DNA from 2 places in the Holdemanella sp. DFI.5.55 genome. Region 2 is predicted to be linked to the other one. Evidence: riboswitches for the same ligand, from Rfam matches in the RefSeq annotation. Region 2 holds a riboswitch; the other holds the start of a gene.
The links. Region 2 has a riboswitch for lysine ahead of LJE08_RS02855 (transporter substrate-binding domain-containing protein). Riboswitches for the same ligand answer to the same signal wherever they lie in the genome.

Region 1: linked by a shared signal. The riboswitch ahead of lysA (diaminopimelate decarboxylase) and the one ahead of LJE08_RS02855 (transporter substrate-binding domain-containing protein) in region 2 are both predicted to bind lysine.

The regions. Positions count from the first base shown of each region.
Region 1 is NZ_JAJDMK010000019.1:963-9,432, reverse strand. It holds gene argH (argininosuccinate lyase) at 1-221, shown strand, start outside; gene argC (N-acetyl-gamma-glutamyl-phosphate reductase) at 214-1,110, shown strand; gene argJ (bifunctional glutamate N-acetyltransferase/amino-acid acetyltransferase ArgJ) at 1,107-2,297, shown strand; gene argB (acetylglutamate kinase) at 2,294-3,121, shown strand; gene LJE08_RS05800 (aspartate aminotransferase family protein) at 3,132-4,292, shown strand; gene argF (ornithine carbamoyltransferase) at 4,289-5,203, shown strand; gene LJE08_RS05790 (amidohydrolase) at 5,214-6,311, opposite strand; lysine riboswitch at 6,403-6,567, shown strand; gene lysA (diaminopimelate decarboxylase) at 6,631-7,884, shown strand; gene dapF (diaminopimelate epimerase) at 7,875-8,470, shown strand, end outside.
Region 2 is NZ_JAJDMK010000006.1:54,846-63,315, forward strand. It holds gene pepF (oligoendopeptidase F) at 1-976, shown strand, start outside; gene LJE08_RS02850 (ABC transporter substrate-binding protein) at 1,054-2,748, shown strand; lysine riboswitch at 3,034-3,200, shown strand; gene LJE08_RS02855 (transporter substrate-binding domain-containing protein) at 3,283-4,113, shown strand; gene LJE08_RS02860 (amino acid ABC transporter permease) at 4,116-4,838, shown strand; gene LJE08_RS02865 (amino acid ABC transporter ATP-binding protein) at 4,849-5,586, shown strand; gene gpmI (2,3-bisphosphoglycerate-independent phosphoglycerate mutase) at 5,690-7,228, shown strand; gene LJE08_RS02875 (response regulator transcription factor) at 7,320-8,006, shown strand; gene LJE08_RS02880 (cell wall metabolism sensor histidine kinase WalK) at 7,999-8,470, shown strand, end outside.

The DNA.
Region 1 (8,470 bases), on a different contig from region 2:
TCGTAGGATATGGTATTGAAAATAAAAAATCATTGAATGAATTATCTTTAAAAGAATATAAAAAGTTTCATGCTTCTTTTGAAGAAGATGTATACCAATATATTGATATTGAAACTTGTGTAAACAATCGAAAAGTATATGGTGGACCAAGTCCAGAAAGTGTATCGATTCAAATTCAAAATGTTGAAGATTTTATAAAACAAGAGGCATGTTATGAATAAGGTATATATTGATGGACAGTCTGGTACAACAGGACTAGAAATCGTAAAAAGACTGCAGGATCGTAGTGATATTAAATTGTTGATGATACCTGAAGATAAAAGAAAAGATGTAGAAACAAGAAAAGAATATTTAAATTCGGCCGATTTGGTTTTCCTTTGTTTACCAGATGCGGCAAGTGTTGAAGCTGTAAGCTTGATCACAAATTCAAATGTCAAAGTTATTGATGCTTCAACAGCACATCGGACTGTGTGGACATATGGATTTAGTGAATTAGGCTATAAGGATAAAATTGCATCAAGTCAATATGTTGCCAATCCAGGCTGTCATGCATCAGGCTGCATATCTATTTTGTATCCTTTGATTCAAAAAGGCTTGGTGAATCAAACAGAACAGTTTTCTTTTTTCTCTTTAACTGGATATTCTGGTGGAGGAAAAAAGATGATCTATCAGTATGAAAATGAAAAAACAATCGATTTAGAAGCGCCAAGAATTTATGGCTTAAATCAGTATCATAAACACTTACCAGAAATTAAAAAGGTGTGTGGATTGGAAAAGGATGTGTTTTTAAATCCGATTGTCTGCGATTACTATCGTGGTATGGCAGTTAGTTTAAATGTGGAAATGGATTATGAAAAGATTTATCTTGTTTTGAAAGATTGGTATAGAGATTCAACTTTGATTCAAGTTGAAAAAACAGATTTAGGAATGATCAGTGCCAATACAATGGCAGGACTGGATTGTATGAAATTGATTGTATCTGGTAATAGTAAAATGTGTACGATCACAAGCCTATTTGATAATTTGGGAAAAGGAGCTTGTGGTGCAGCCATTCAAAATATGAATATTATGTTAGGCTTTGAAGAAGTGGAAGGATTGAATATAGAATGAAAGTTATAGAAAACGGGGTATGTGCTGCGATCGGATTTAAGGCGGGGTCTATCCATTGTGGAATTCGTAAGAATCAGACAAAAGATGATTTGGCATTAATTGTATCGGATACAATTTGTCAAACGGCGGCCGTATACACAAAGAATAAAGTAAAGGCAGCTCCTATACTTGTCACAAAAAAACATTTAATAAATGGTATGAGCCAAGCCATTATTGTCAATTCTGGAAATGCGAATGCTTGTAATCCAAAAGAAATTGAAAATGCTGAATTAGAAGCACAATGTGCAGCTGATTATTTAAATATGGATGTAGAGAATGTGTTAGTCGCATCAACAGGAGTGATTGGACAGGTTTTGCCTATTGAAAAGATTCAAGACAAAGTAAGTGACATTAATTTATCATCAGAGAATAATTCAAATGCAGCTAAGGCTATTATGACAACAGATACGAAAGAAAAGACAGTGGCTGTTGAGTTTAAAATGGGGAGTGTCACATGTCATATGGGAGGTATTTGTAAAGGAAGTGGAATGATCCATCCAAATATGGGTACAATGTTAGCTTTTATCACAACGGATTGTAAAGTGGAACAGAATGTTCTTCAGTCTTGTTTACTCGATAACACAAATAAAACATTTAACCGTGTCAGTGTGGATGGAGATACTTCTACTAATGACATGTGTATTGTGATGGCTAACGGCACGGCACAAAATGAGGTGTTTGAAAAGGAAGTATTTGATCAAGTTTTACATTTTGTGATGGAAGAACTCGCAAAAAAGATTGCGGCCGATGGCGAGGGTGCTGGTAAATTAATGACAGTAACTGTGAATGGTGTAGATACTTTAGAAAATGCCCAAACTTTGGCAATGTCCGTATGTTCTTCTTCTTTAGTTAAGGCAGCCATGTTTGGTGCGGATGCCAACTGGGGAAGAGTCATTTGTGCACTTGGCTATTCGGGTGTGGAATTTGATCCAGAACTTGTAGATATTTCATTTAAATCCAATGATGAAATTCTTTGTTGCGAAAGCGGGAAAGGCTTAGATTTTGATGAAGAAAAGGCGAAATCCATTCTTTTACAGGAAGAAATTGAAATTATTTGCGATATGCATAGTGGAAATGAGTCATGTACTTGTTGGGGATGTGATCTAACATATGACTATGTAAAAATCAATGGAGATTATAGAACATGATCGATGCGAATGTACTTGTAGAGGCTTTGCCTTATGTTAAAGAATATTCAGGACAAATCGTAGTTGTGAAATATGGTGGAAATGCCATGATTGATGAAGAATTGAAGGCTGCCGTTATAAAGGATGTAACATTATTAAATCTATTAGGGGTACACGTTGTTTTAGTACATGGTGGTGGTCCTGAAATTAATGAAATGTTGTCTAAGACAAACAAAGAATCAAAGTTTTTAAATGGTTTACGTGTTACAGATGATGAAACAATGGATATTGTTCAGATGGTTCTTTGTGGAAAAGTAAACAAAAATCTAGTCAATCTATTAGATAAGGGAATTGGATTGAGTGGAGTCGATGGTAGTTTGTTTGAGGCGAGTTGTTTAGATTCAAAAATGGTCAACGTAGGAAAGATAGAAAAGGTAAATCCCCAAATTATTTTGGATACCTTTGAAAATGGCTATATTCCCGTTGTATCAAGTGTTGCTAAGGCAATAGATAAACTAGGTATTTACAATATCAATGCCGATCTTGCAGCTAGTGAGCTAGCGATTAGTCTACATGCCAAAAAATTGATTTTATTAACGGATGTCAAAGGATTGATGAAAGATCCTAAGGATGAATCTACTTTGATGGAAAGAGTCAAGGTATCTCAGATTCCTTTATTAAAGAAAGAAAAAGTGATTACGGGTGGTATGATCCCAAAAATCGAATGTTGTGTAAAAGCCGTGCGTGAAGGTGTTGAAAGTGTCAATATTCAAGATGGAAGAGTCATGCACTCTTTGTTGATAGAACTATTAAGTGATGAAGGTGTAGGAACCTTGATTGAATAGGAGGAAAGTTATGGAAGAATCAATGTATTTAATGCATACCTATAATCGTTTCAACATTGAAATGGAAAGTGGGCAAGGATGCTATTTAAAAGACACAAATGGGAAAGAATATCTCGATTTAACAAGTGGAATTGGTGTGAATTGTTTAGGTCATAATCATCCTGTGCTTGTAGATGCCATTCAAAAACAAGTGGCAACTTTAATGGAATGTTCCAACTTGTATTACAGTAAACCAATGGTGGATGCTGCTAAAAAGTTAGTTGAATATACTGGACTTAGTAAGGTATTCTTTTCAAATTCAGGAGCCGAAGCCAATGAAGGAATGATCAAACTTGCCAGAAAATATTCCTATGATAAATATGGAGCAGGAAGAGATGTCATCATTACTTTAAAACAATCTTTCCATGGTCGTACCATCACTACTTTAAAGGCGACTGGACAAGATAAATTTCATCAATATTATTTTCCATTTACAGAAGGATTTGATTATGCTGCCGCAAATGACATTGAAGATTTAAAGAAGGTAGCCAATGAAAAAACGTGTGCCGTTATGGTGGAATTGATTCAAGGAGAAAGTGGAGTTGTTCCTTTGGACAAAGAGTATGTCAAAGCGGTAGAAGAATTCTGTCATTCTAAGGATATTTTAATCTTGGTTGATGAAGTACAAACTGGAATAGGGCACACAGGAACATTATTCTGTTTTGAACAATATAATGTTTTACCTGATATTGTCACAACCGCAAAAGCTCTTGGTGGAGGTGTTCCAATTGGAGCTGTGATTACAGGAGATAAGTGTAAGGACACATTTGGTCCGGGAGATCATGGTAGTACATTTGGTGGCAATCCATTAAGTTGTAAAGCTGCCGATACAGTTTTATCTATCGTGACAGAACACGGTTTTCTAGATCATGTAAAAGTTGTAGGTGCAGCTTTAAAAACAGGTATTGAAAATATTCATTCAGACAAGATCAAAGAGGTTCGTGGAATTGGTTTGATGCTTGGAATCGTTGTAGATCCAGATAAAAGAGCCGATTATGTACAGGCAATGATGGATAAAGGATTATTAACACTTACGGCAGGTAAGGATGCGATTCGTTTACTTCCACCATTGACATTAAGCTTAAAAGAGGTGGACGAAGCATTATCAATTATGAAGGAGGTGTTTGAATGAAACACTTATTAACGATGGAACAATTGAGTGAAAAAGAAATTCTTTCCATTTTAGAATTGGCGGATCAATTAAAATATGAAAGAAAACATCATATTGAACATCCTTTATTAAAAGGAAAAAGTATTGGCTTGATCTTTCAAAAGTCTAGTACAAGAACGCGTGTTTCCTTTGAAACAGGGGCTTATCAATTAGGAGCACAACCTTTATTTTTATCAAGTAGAGATCTACAGATCGGAAGAGGGGAGCCTGTACAAGATACAGCACGTGTTTTATCGCGTTATTTAGATTGTATTATGATTCGTACGTATGAACAAAAAGAAGTGGAAGATTTGGCAAACTTTGGATCGATTCCTGTTATTAATGGGTTAACGGATTATTGTCATCCATGTCAAGTGTTGGCTGATCTTATGACAATTCGTGAAAAATACGGACTATTAAAAGGCTTGAAGATGTGCTATATCGGAGATGGAGACAATATGGCTAATTCCTTGATCGTAGGTGGATTAAAGGTTGGTATGAAGGTGAGTGTAGCCACTCCAAAAGGATATGAGCCTGACAAGCATGTTTTAGAGTTTGCGAAAGATTTCAAAGACTTTGAACTCACAAATGATTGTATCAAGGCTATTCAAAATGCGGATGTTGTCATTACAGATACTTGGGCAAGTATGGGTATGGAAGCTGAAAAAGAAAAGCGTGCTAAAGATTTTGCAGGTTTCCAGGTTAATGCCGAATTGATGAAATATGCCAAAGCCAATGCGATGGTACAACATTGTTTACCAGCTTATCGTGGTCAGGAAATCACAGAAGAAGTATTTGAGGCCCATGCGGATGAAATCTTTGAAGAAGCAGAGAATCGTCTACATGCACAAAAGGCGGTCATGGTTCAATTGATGAAAGAAAAAGAGGATTAATTTCCTCTTTTTAAATACATTTTGTGATTTTCTTGTATAATTCAATACCGCTTAATAAGACTTCTTCGTCAAAGTCAAACTTGGCATTATGAAGTGCATATGGGGTTTGTGTGCCTAAAAAGAAGAATACGCCAGGCACTTCTTTTTGGTAGTACGCAAAGTCTTCGGCAATCATTTCAGGATTTCTTAATTGTCTGATTTCTGGGATTTTAGAAATTAGATCACTCACTAATTTCTCATCATTCATAACAGCTGGATAGCCTGTATTGATTGAAATATTGACTTTACAATTGTACTTCTTTTCTTTATCTGCACAAATTCTAAATATTTCTTCTTTCATGGAATCGAAGATATAATCTTGAAAAGCACGTAATGTTCCTTCAAGTCGAGTGTGTCCACTAATTACATTTCGTACAGTACCACTTTCCATTCTTCCAAAGCGAAGTAAGCGATAATATTCATTTGGGATTTCTTTTTCCATCGCATAAATTTCTAAAAGGATTTCAGCTCCAATTTCTAAGGCGTCAATTCCTTCTTTATATTTGGCGGCATGACTTTCTTTTCCATAAATATCAATGTTGATTTCACTAGCGCGAGCCATAAATTCATTTTTTCGTGTGGCGACAACCCCTTTTTCAAGTACAGGCCATAAGTGAGTTCCAAAGATATATTGAACATGATATTTTTTTAGAATGTTATCTTCACAAATTAAATGTGCACCTCCTGGACTTTCTTCTCCGGGTTGGAAAATTAAAAGAATGTTTTTATCTAATGTTTTGTAATATGTATTTAATTCTTTCGCAAATCCTAGAAGCATGGCCATATGCCCATCGTGTCCGCAGGCATGCATTTTACCTGGGTTTTTACTTTTAAATTCAAGATTTGTTTGTTCAGTCACAGGCAGTGCATCCATATCGCTTCGAAAGGCAAGAGTGTGTTCTTTTTGATTGTCAAAGTAAGCAAATATTGTACTTTTAAGTGGTACAGAAACTATACAATCGAATTCTTCTAATACACTTAAAATGTAATTTGTGGTTTCTGGTAAGTCTAGTTCTAATTCGGGAATCTGGTGAAGGTCTTTTCTATATTTTTTAATGGTTTCTAACATAAATTTCTCCTTTTTTGTATATTTTACATATAAATGTAATAAAATACAAATTATCTTGAAACAAAATGTAAGTAGTGTTATAATTTTCACATCTTAGGATAGAGGCGCGAATACGACAAGTAAATACAGAGCTGGCGAGCGTTTGATGTATTTATGAAGCAAGTTTGCCGAATGTGTTTTTTAGGCATAAAGAACATGTGGGCCAATGGAGAATATCTGTTGGACTGTCTACGCTAGTAGGAGTGCTATCAAATGATTTTGTTTTTATTTACATGTCAGTTTGATGGCTGGCATGTTTTTTAGTTTTAAGAGGTGAATTATGAAGATTTCAAATGTGGAAGTAAAGGATTTAGTAAATACATATGGTAGTCCTTTGTATGTATACAATCAAAGAATGATTGAAGATAAATTGAATGCGTTTAAAAATTGTTTAAAAAGTTCTGAATTTGAATGTGATGTGATCTATGCATCCAAGGCTTTTAACTGCAAGGCCATGATTCAATTGGTGTCAAAGATGGATTGTTCTTTAGATGCTGTCAGTGGTGGAGAATTATATACGGCTTATGCAGCTGGATTTGATATGGCTCGTGTTTATTTTCATGGCAATAATAAATCGATGGATGAGTTGAAAATGGCTTTGAAGTATAAAGTGGGAACGATCATTGTTGATAACCTTATGGAAGCTCAATTGTTGAGTGAATTGGCTAAGAATATTGATTATACTGTATCCATTTTATTAAGGGTCAACCCAGGTATTGAAGCACATACTCATGAATATATTGTGACAGCTAATATTGATAGTAAGTTTGGAATTTCAATTGAGAAAAAATCAGGTATTTTAGAATTGATTCAAATTATCAATGCTTGTCCAAACTTATCTTTTGATGGATTCCATGCACATATTGGATCGCAGATCTTTGACAAGGAAGCCTTTGTACAAGAAGTCAATAAGGTGTGTGAGTTTGTTTCAAACTTAGGTGTTGATGTATCCACATTAAATTTTGGTGGAGGTTTTGGCGCTGTATATACGGATGAAGATACACCCATTCCTGTGGATATAGTATGTGATACTTTGATTGAAGCCGTGAAATGTAATATAGAAAAATATGCATTAAATATCAATAAAATTTGTATTGAACCAGGACGAAGTATTGTGGCGGAAGCGGGAAGCACAGTTTATACAGTTGGTTTTATGAAGGAAACACCGCATAAAAATTATATCTTTGTGGATGGAGGTATGAGTGATAATATTCGTCCTGCATTATATCAGGCTAAATATAGTTGTGTGATTGATGGAAAAGAAAATGAAATGGCAAGTAAACACTACAAAGTTGCGGGTAAGTGTTGCGAATCTGGAGATGTGATCATTGAAGATGCATACTTACCTGAAGCAAAACCGAATGATTTGCTTGTAGTGAAAACTACAGGTGCTTATGGTTATTCTATGGCAAGTCACTACAATAAAGCGTGTGGCTTACCGGTCATTTTTTGTAAGGATGGAAATAGCCAGTGTGTGATTCGTGGTGAAAATTATGAAGATTTGATTCGATTGGAGAATGATTTATGCGCATAAAGTTTAGTAAGTATCATGGTTTAGGAAATGATTTTATTCTTACAAGATATATTGAAGGTATTGATATTCCAACATTGGTTCAAGCTTGTTGTTCTAGACATACAGGTATTGGTGCGGATGGAATGATTTTTGTGAAGGAAGATCCACTTGAAATGGTTTACTACAACCAAAATGGTTCTAGAGCTCCGATGTGTGGCAATGGCATCCGTTGCTTTGCGGCTTATTGTTTTGATGAAGGTATCAATACAGATGAAGTTGTTCCTGTACAAACCTTGGCTGGTGAAAAAATCGTACATCTTATATCTACGTCTCCATTTGAAGTTTGTGTAGATATGGAACAACCGTTGTATGATAATCATTTGATTGATGTAGATGAACATGAAAATGTGTGGAAAAGAGAAGTTTGTGGAGTGGATACATATAGTTTGTTTATGGCCACAACCCATACGGTTGTCTTTGTGGATGATGCGTTTAGTGAAAAAAATGTTGAACTAGGAAGAAGAATTTGTCACGATCCCTTATTTAAAAAACAAACCAATGTGAATTTTATACAAGTGATAGATGATACACATATTACGGTTATGAC
Region 2 (8,470 bases):
GATACATAAGGATATTGCACCTTTGCATAAATATATGAAGGTTCGTAAAAAGGCTTTAAAGAAAGATAAATTAAATATGTATGATTTATATGTTCCTTTAGTTAAGGAATTTGATAAGAAAATTACCTTTGAAACGGCAAAAAAAGAAGCGTTAGCTTCCGTAGCTTTATTAGGACAAGAGTATGTAGAGGCTTATGAAAAAGGTTTAAATTCACGATGGATCGACGTATATGAAAATGAAGGAAAGCGTTCAGGCGCCTATTCTTGTGGTGTGCCATGCCATCCTTTTGTCTTATTAAATCATACAGATACATTAAGAAGTGAATTTACTTTGGCACATGAAATGGGTCATGCGATGCATTCTTATATGTCTTTTAAACATCAGCCTTTTATTAATAGCGATTATAAGATTTTTGTGGCTGAAGTCGCAAGTACATGTAATGAAGCTTTGTTGATGCATTATTTATTGGAAAGAACTACGGATAAAAAAGAGCGTGCTTATTTGATTAATTATCTATTGGAACAATATCGTGGAACAATGTACCGCCAGGCTATGCTTGCAGAATTTGAAATGTTGATCAATGAGGAAGTGGCTAAAAATAATACGTTGAGTGCTGAATTATTGAATAAGATCAATCATGATTTAAATGCATTATATTATGGTGAAGATGTGATTGTAGATGAGCCAATTGATTTAGAGTGGGCAAAAATCCCACACTTATATATGAATTTCTATTTGTATCAATATGCGACAAGTTTTTGTGCTTCCATGGCCATTTCGCAAAAGCTATTAAAAGGCAATCCAGAAGATATTGAGAATTATTTGAATTTCTTAAAGGGTGGATGTTCTAAGTCTCCAATTGATTTATTAAAAATGGCAGGCGTCGATATGACAAGTCCACAACCAATTCATGATGCGATTTGCCAGTTTGATAAGCTTGTGGATGAGTTTGATGAATTGATCAATTGTAAATAATTGAAATTTTACTGAAAATGGCTTGCAAAGAAAATGAAAGAAATGTATCATATTTTTAAATTAAGAGGGTGATGTGAATGAACAATAAGATTATGAAGTCAGGATTAGCAGCAATGATGGCTGCAAGCTTAGTGGGATGTTCATCTGCGTCAAGTGATAATTCGAATAATGTTTTGACCGTTGGAATTACTGCGCAGATGAATGGTGTATTTTCACCACTGTATTATGAAAGTGCATACGATGCATATGCGATCAACTTGATATATCAATCAATGCTTCAGTATGATGAAAATGAAGAATTACAGCCAGTTTTGGCTAAGGAGCTTCCTACAATTAGTGATGATGGAAAAACGGTTACTTTTAAGTTGAATAAAGGTGTTAAGTTTTCCGATGGATCTAAGCTTACTTCTAGTGATGTAAAATATACATTTACAGTGTTGGCAGATCCTAGCTATACAGGAAGGTTTTCGAGTGATGTAGAGAATATTGAAGGTTATAAGGAATATCATGATGGGGATGCTACAGAATTAAGTGGAATTGAGACACCAGATGATTATACGGTTGTTTTCCATATGACACAGCCAAGAATTGATGCGGTAACTACTTTTGGTACTCGTGCTATTTGCTCGGATACACAATATAAGTACAAGAAGGGACACATATCAAAGATTGAAAAAGATACTTCCAATCCGATTGGTAGTGGGGCTTATAAATTGAATAAATATTCAAAGGCAACCGGCGCTAGCTTTGTAAGAAACGAGAACTTTAAAGCTAAAAAAGGAGAATATTCAATTGATAAGGTTATTATCAAAGTTTGCAGTACTTCAACTGAGTTAAATGAACTTCAAAAAGGAAATGTGGATTATTTACCTGAGAATGCAGATCCAACTAAAATTGGACAAGTTAGTCTAGATGACAATTTGACATTTAATACATACCCACGTGCGACAGAAGGCTATGTTTACTTTAACTGTGCACAAGGTCCTACAGCCGATCCAGCCGTACGTAAAGCCTTAGCTTATGCGACGGATCGTCAAGGCTTTGTCGATAGTTTCTTCTCTTGGGAAAAAGCAAGTAAGGAAGCAAAAAAAGAAAAACTAGCCTTTGTACCAGCTGTATATGCGAATCCAGCAAGCGCCAATTTAGGCACTTATATTCGTGGTGAAGAGGCTTTGGATGGTCTTGAAACTTATGAATTTAATGAAGATAAGGCAAATCAAATCTTAGATGAAGCTGGATGGGAAATGGCAGATGATGGTTATCGTTATAAAGATGGTCAAAAATTAAGCATTCGTTTCATGATTGCGGAAGGTTCTAGTTCATTGGAAACTTTGATTCCTATGATTGAAAAGACATACAAAGATATTGGTGTTGATTTAAAACAGACAATTCTAGAATTCAATTCATTATTATCAAAAACAAGTGATGATAGTGCATTGGGTGAATGGGAAATGAGTTGTCTTGCGATGAGTTTTACAGGTGTAGCTAATACAGATTTAAATTCTATGTTGAAAACAGGGGATGTAAATAACTATGCAAGACTATCAGATAGTGAATTGGATTCATTATTGGATGAAGCAATGTATACAACAGATGAAGCAAAATCAACAGAGCTTTATAAACAGGTTATGATTAAGGAAAATGATTTATTGCCATATTTAGCATTATATGGAAACCAGAATTTCAACTTATATAACAAGCGTGTTAAGAATATGAAGACAGGTCCAATTCATAACTGGTCACAAGCAATGGATACAGCTACTTTAGATTAAGAGTGTACATATGTACATTCTTTTTTCTTGTTAAAAAAAAGGGGGTGAGTCTATTATTATGACTCACCAAGAAATAGGAATATATGAAATAAACAGAATAAGTTATTTAGGAAAGGGTTATATGTATTGGGTTGATACCTGTTTATTTCTGTCTATAGAATAGTTTTTAAAACTTAAAAGAAGCTTAAAGAAATGATGAAAATATTTACAGTTTTATGAAAATTTGCAAATTCTTTCTTGACACTATGTATATGTCGAGTATAATAAGCACTATAAAGTGAATCGAGTAAAGATAGAGGCAGCATTGCATCAGAGTAAAACATGGAGTTGGCAGACTGTGAAGTGTTTGAAAGGTAACCAATGCCGAAAGAGATAAAATGGCAATTTTATTTCTTGGGGTTATAAGGAATACTTATAACACTCCTTCGTCAGGAAGAGGCGTTATCTTATAGTTAATGAGATATTTTTTAGCTATGTGGTATGCCCGCATAGCTTTTTTCTATTCTTTGCCGATTAGAGAAGGAGAAAAGAAATATGAACTTTAAAAAATTAATGGCATCTGCCATGGTATGTGCTTTTGCACTAACAGGATGCGGATCAAACACAGCTACAACATCAGAAGATAAGGACACATTTGTCGTAGGAATGGAATGTGCATATGCTCCATTTAACTGGCAAACTTCTACAAAAACAGATACTTCTGTAAAATTAGGAAAATCAGGATATGCGGATGGATATGATGTGCAGGTTGCAAAAAAGATTGCGAAAAAATTAGGAAAAAAATTAGTCATTAAGAAAACATCATGGGATGGATTGATTCCAGCTTTAGAGGGTGATGAAATCGATGCGATTATCGCTGGTATGACTAAAGATAAAACACGTGAAGAAGGAGCTGACTTTACAACTCCATATTATGATTCAAAGGGAATGATCATGATTGTTCGTAAAGATGGTGAAGAAGCTGGATATACAGATATTCAACAATTTAGTGGTAAAAATGTTGTTGGTCAAAAATCAACAAACTACGATGATGTCATTGATCAAATTAAAGGTGTAAATCACGTAACACCAAAGGCTACTTATCCAGAAATGGTATTGGCTTTACAACAACACGAAGTGGATGGGATTACTGCTGAAATGGCAGTTGCCAAAGGTGTTGTAGAAGCTAACCCAGACTTAACTATCATTCAGTTCGAAAATGGACATGGTTTTGATTGTGATACAACTGTTTCAATCGCATTAAAGGAAGGTTCTCGAGATTCTGAATTCTTCAAAAAGGTTCAAAAAGCATTAGATAGTATTTCGGATGAAGAACGTGAAGAAATGATGAAATATGCAGTTGAACACCAACCAACAGAGGATTAATTATGCGTATTGATTTTGCGAAAGCTTGGAACATATTTGTTCATAATTTGCCTCTTTTCCAATATGGAATTGAGATGACTTTGTTGTTCGCCTTTGTTGGTACGTTTGCAGGATTTGTCGTCGGCTTATTAGTCGGCGGCATTCGTGCGATTGAGATCAATGAATATGATTCAACGGGTATCAAAGTTTTAAAAAGAATAGGTAGAATCATTACGGGATTGTATATTTGGGTGTTCAGAGGTACACCAATGATGGTTCAAGCTATGTTTATTTACTATTTAGGAAAACCTGTGATTGGATGGACTCCGATTACAGCAGGTTTGATTATTATTTCAATCAATACAGGCGCTTATATGGCTGAAATTATTCGTTCTGGAATTCAGTCTGTGGATAAAGGACAAAATGAGGCCGCAATGTCTTTAGGTATGACAACGATGCAAACTTTGATGTATGTTGTATTTCCTCAAGCTATTAAAAATTCATTTCCTTCAATTGGAAACCAATTGATTGTAAATATTAAGGATAGTTCAATGTTGAATGTTATTACGGTAACTGAACTGTACTTCCAGACAACATCTGTAGCTGGAAGTAACTATCGTTATATTGAAACGTTTATGGTTTCTGCAGTTTTATATTTAATTTTAACAACACTTGCTTCTTTCTTATTGAATTATCTTGAAAAAAGAATGGATAGCGAAAGTAGCATGAAAGATTTCTGTAGCTAGGAGGATATTTATGGAAACAATTATTCAAATTCAACATCTCCAGAAACATTTTGGAAATCTTAAAGTATTAAATGATGTAGATTTCGATATTCATAAAGGAGAAGTGGTTACGATTATTGGATCGAGTGGATCTGGTAAAAGTACGATGTTGAGATGTGTAAACCTATTAGAAAGAATGGATGGAGGCCATGTTTTATATCATGGTAAGGATATTCTAAGTGGTCAAATGGATGTGAATGAATATCGTTCAAAGGTTGGAATGGTGTTCCAAAGTTTTAATTTATTTAATAATTTGACTGTTTTAGAAAACTGCATGTTAGGCCAGGTCCGTGTCTTAAAGAAATCGAAAGAAGAAGCAAAAGCCACAGCTTTAAAATTCTTAGATGAAGTAGGAATGAAAGAGTTTGCGAATAAGCCTAGTACTAAACTTTCTGGTGGACAAAAGCAACGTGTTGCGATTGCGCGTGCCTTGTGTATGGATCCAGAAGTGCTACTATTTGATGAACCAACAAGTGCATTAGACCCAGAAATGGTTGGTGATGTTTTGGATGTCATGAAAAAGTTAGCTGATGAAGGTTTGACTATGGTTATCGTTACACATGAAATGCAGTTTGCCAGAGAAGTTAGTGATCGTGTTATTTTTATGGATAAAGGTGTCATTGCAGAACAGGGTAGCCCAGAACAGTTGTTCGAGCATCCTCAACAAGAAAGAACACAACAGTTTTTATCTCGTTATCAAAGCCGTTAAGCGGCTTTTTCTTTTTGTGAAAAAATTCATTTGTTGAAACGAGTTCATTGAAAAAAGGCCTAGTTAGTGTTATATTATTATCGATTAATGGAGGAAAAATACAATGGAAAAAAGACCAGTAATTTTGGTTGTTATGGACGGTATTGGTATTCGTGAAGATAAGAAGAACAATGCTGTTGCATTAGCCAACAAACCAACACTTGATAAATTGTGGGCAGAATGTCCACATACACAACTTCGTGCTCATGGACTTGCAGTAGGACTTCCTACAGATTCAGATATGGGTAACTCAGAAGTTGGACACAACGCATTAGGTTGTGGACAAATTTATTCTCAAGGAGCTAAATTAGTTAACGAAAATATTGAGTCTAAAGAAATCTTCAATTCTAAAACTTGGAAGGATTTAGCTGAAAATGCAAAAGACAGCAAAATGCATTTCATCGGTCTTTTAAGTGATGGAAACGTACACTCTAATATTTCTCACTTAAAGGCTTTGATTAAAGAATCTAAAAATGAAGGTATTAAGGAAGTTCGTGTTCATGCATTGCTTGATGGACGTGATGTTCCTGCAACTTCAGCTTTAGAATATGTAAATGATATTGAATCATTTATGGCAGAATTAAATGATGACAATTTCCACGCATGCATCGCTAGTGGTGGTGGACGTATGCAAATCACAATGGACCGTTATGAAGCTGACTGGTCTATGGTTGAGCGTGGATGGAAAATTCACGTAATGGGTGAAGGAAGACAATTTGCTTCAACTACAGAAGCTATTGAAACGTATCGTAAAGAATTAAATGTTGTTGACCAAGATCTTCCAGGATTTGTTATTGCGAAAGATGGTGCACCTGTAGGAACTATCGATGATGGAGATAGCGTTGTATTGTTCAACTTCCGTGGTGACCGTGCTCAAGAAATTTCTTTAGCATTTGATGGAGATGCTTCATTTGATAAATTTGATCGTGTTAAAGTTCCAAATGTTAAATTTGCAGGTATGTTACAATATGATGCAGACTTACAAATTCCAAAGAACTATTTGACGGAACCACCAAAAATTAAATATACATTAACTGAAGAATTGTGTAAACATGGTATTCGTGAGTATGCAATCAGTGAAACACAAAAGTATGGACACGTTACATATTTCTGGAATGGTAACCGTTCAGAAAAATTTGATGAGTCTTTAGAAACTTATGTTGAAATCCCAAGTGATGTAGTCCCATTTGAACAAAGACCTTGGATGAAGGCTGCTGAAATCACTGATAAATTGTGTGAAGCAATCGAAAGTGGAAACTATGATTTCATTCGTACAAACTATCCAAACGGTGACATGGTAGGACACACTGGAAGTTTACCAGCAACTATCATTGGTGTTGAATCAGTAGACTTAGAACTTGCACGTGTTATTGAATCTGTAAATAAAGTAAATGGTATTTTATTAGTTACTGCAGACCACGGTAATGCGGATGATGAAAGTAAGACTAGCCACACATTAGCACCAGTTCCATTCATCGTATACAATGCGGAATGTGAATTAAAAGAAGGCGAAGATCTAGGGTTGTCAAATGTTGCAGCTACAGTTTGTGATTTCTTAGGATTAGAACCAAATGAACACTGGAACCCATCTTTAAAAAAATAATTTAGATTATTAAGGAGTAATGTAAAAAAAACTTTACTCCTTTTTTACTTGCTTTCATGATAAAATGACAAAAAAAAAGAGGTTTGATTTTATGGAACGAGTCTTAATTGTTGAAGACGATGAAAATATTCGTCAATTATTAAAATTAACATTGGCTAGTTTTAATTATGAACTAGTTGATTTTGAAAATGGAAAAGATGCATATGATTATCTACAAAACAATAAAGTAGATTTAGCCATATTAGATTTGATGTTACCAGGCATGAATGGGTATGATATATTAAAATTTATTCGTTCAAAGGCAACGCTTAAAGATTTACCTGTTATTATCTTAAGTGCAAAAGATAAAGAGCTTGATAAAATCATGGGACTTGATTTAGGAGCTGATGATTATTTGACGAAGCCATTTAGTGTGTTAGAGCTTGCTGCTCGTATTCGTTCATTACTTCGTAGAAGTAAAAAGGATGAACGATTGATTCAAATACATGGCTTATGTATTGATTTAGATAAAAGAACGGTGACAATTCATGAAGAACCGATTGAATTGACATTTAAAGAATTTGAATTGTTGAAATATTTAGCTAAAAATGAAGGTAGAGCTGTATCACGAGAAGAGTTGATCAATCAGATTTGGGGATATGATTTTATTGGAGAAAGCAGAACACTGGATGTACATATTAACTCATTGCGTAAGAAGATGGGAAATGAATATGCACATTGGATTCAATCTGTAAGACAGGTTGGATATCGTTTTGTTGCTGAGGATCACAATGCATAAGAAGATTGTTCATTCGTTTTTAACAACTTTTTTGATCACATTTATCTTGGGCTTTGGTTTACTTTACGTGAGTTTATATAAAGCATCTATTTCTCAAAATCGACAATATTTAATGAATACGGTTAAATTGGTAAAAAACTTAGAAATAGATGATTTAAATACGACTCGTTTGGGTGATACTGTTAAATCGGAAGATATTCGTATCACAATTATTAAGCGAAACGGAAAAGTTTTATATGATAACTATAAAAATAGAATTCGTGAAAAACATCTGCAGCGTGAAGAGGTAAAACAAGCTATTGCTCAAGGTACAGGGACATGTATTCGTTATTCAGATACAATGCAACGTTCTTATTTATATATAGCTGACTATGAGGAAGATAATCAAACAATTGTTCGTTTAGCTATGCCATTTGATGGGTTGAGCCAATCTATTTCGATATTATTAGTACCATTTTTATTTA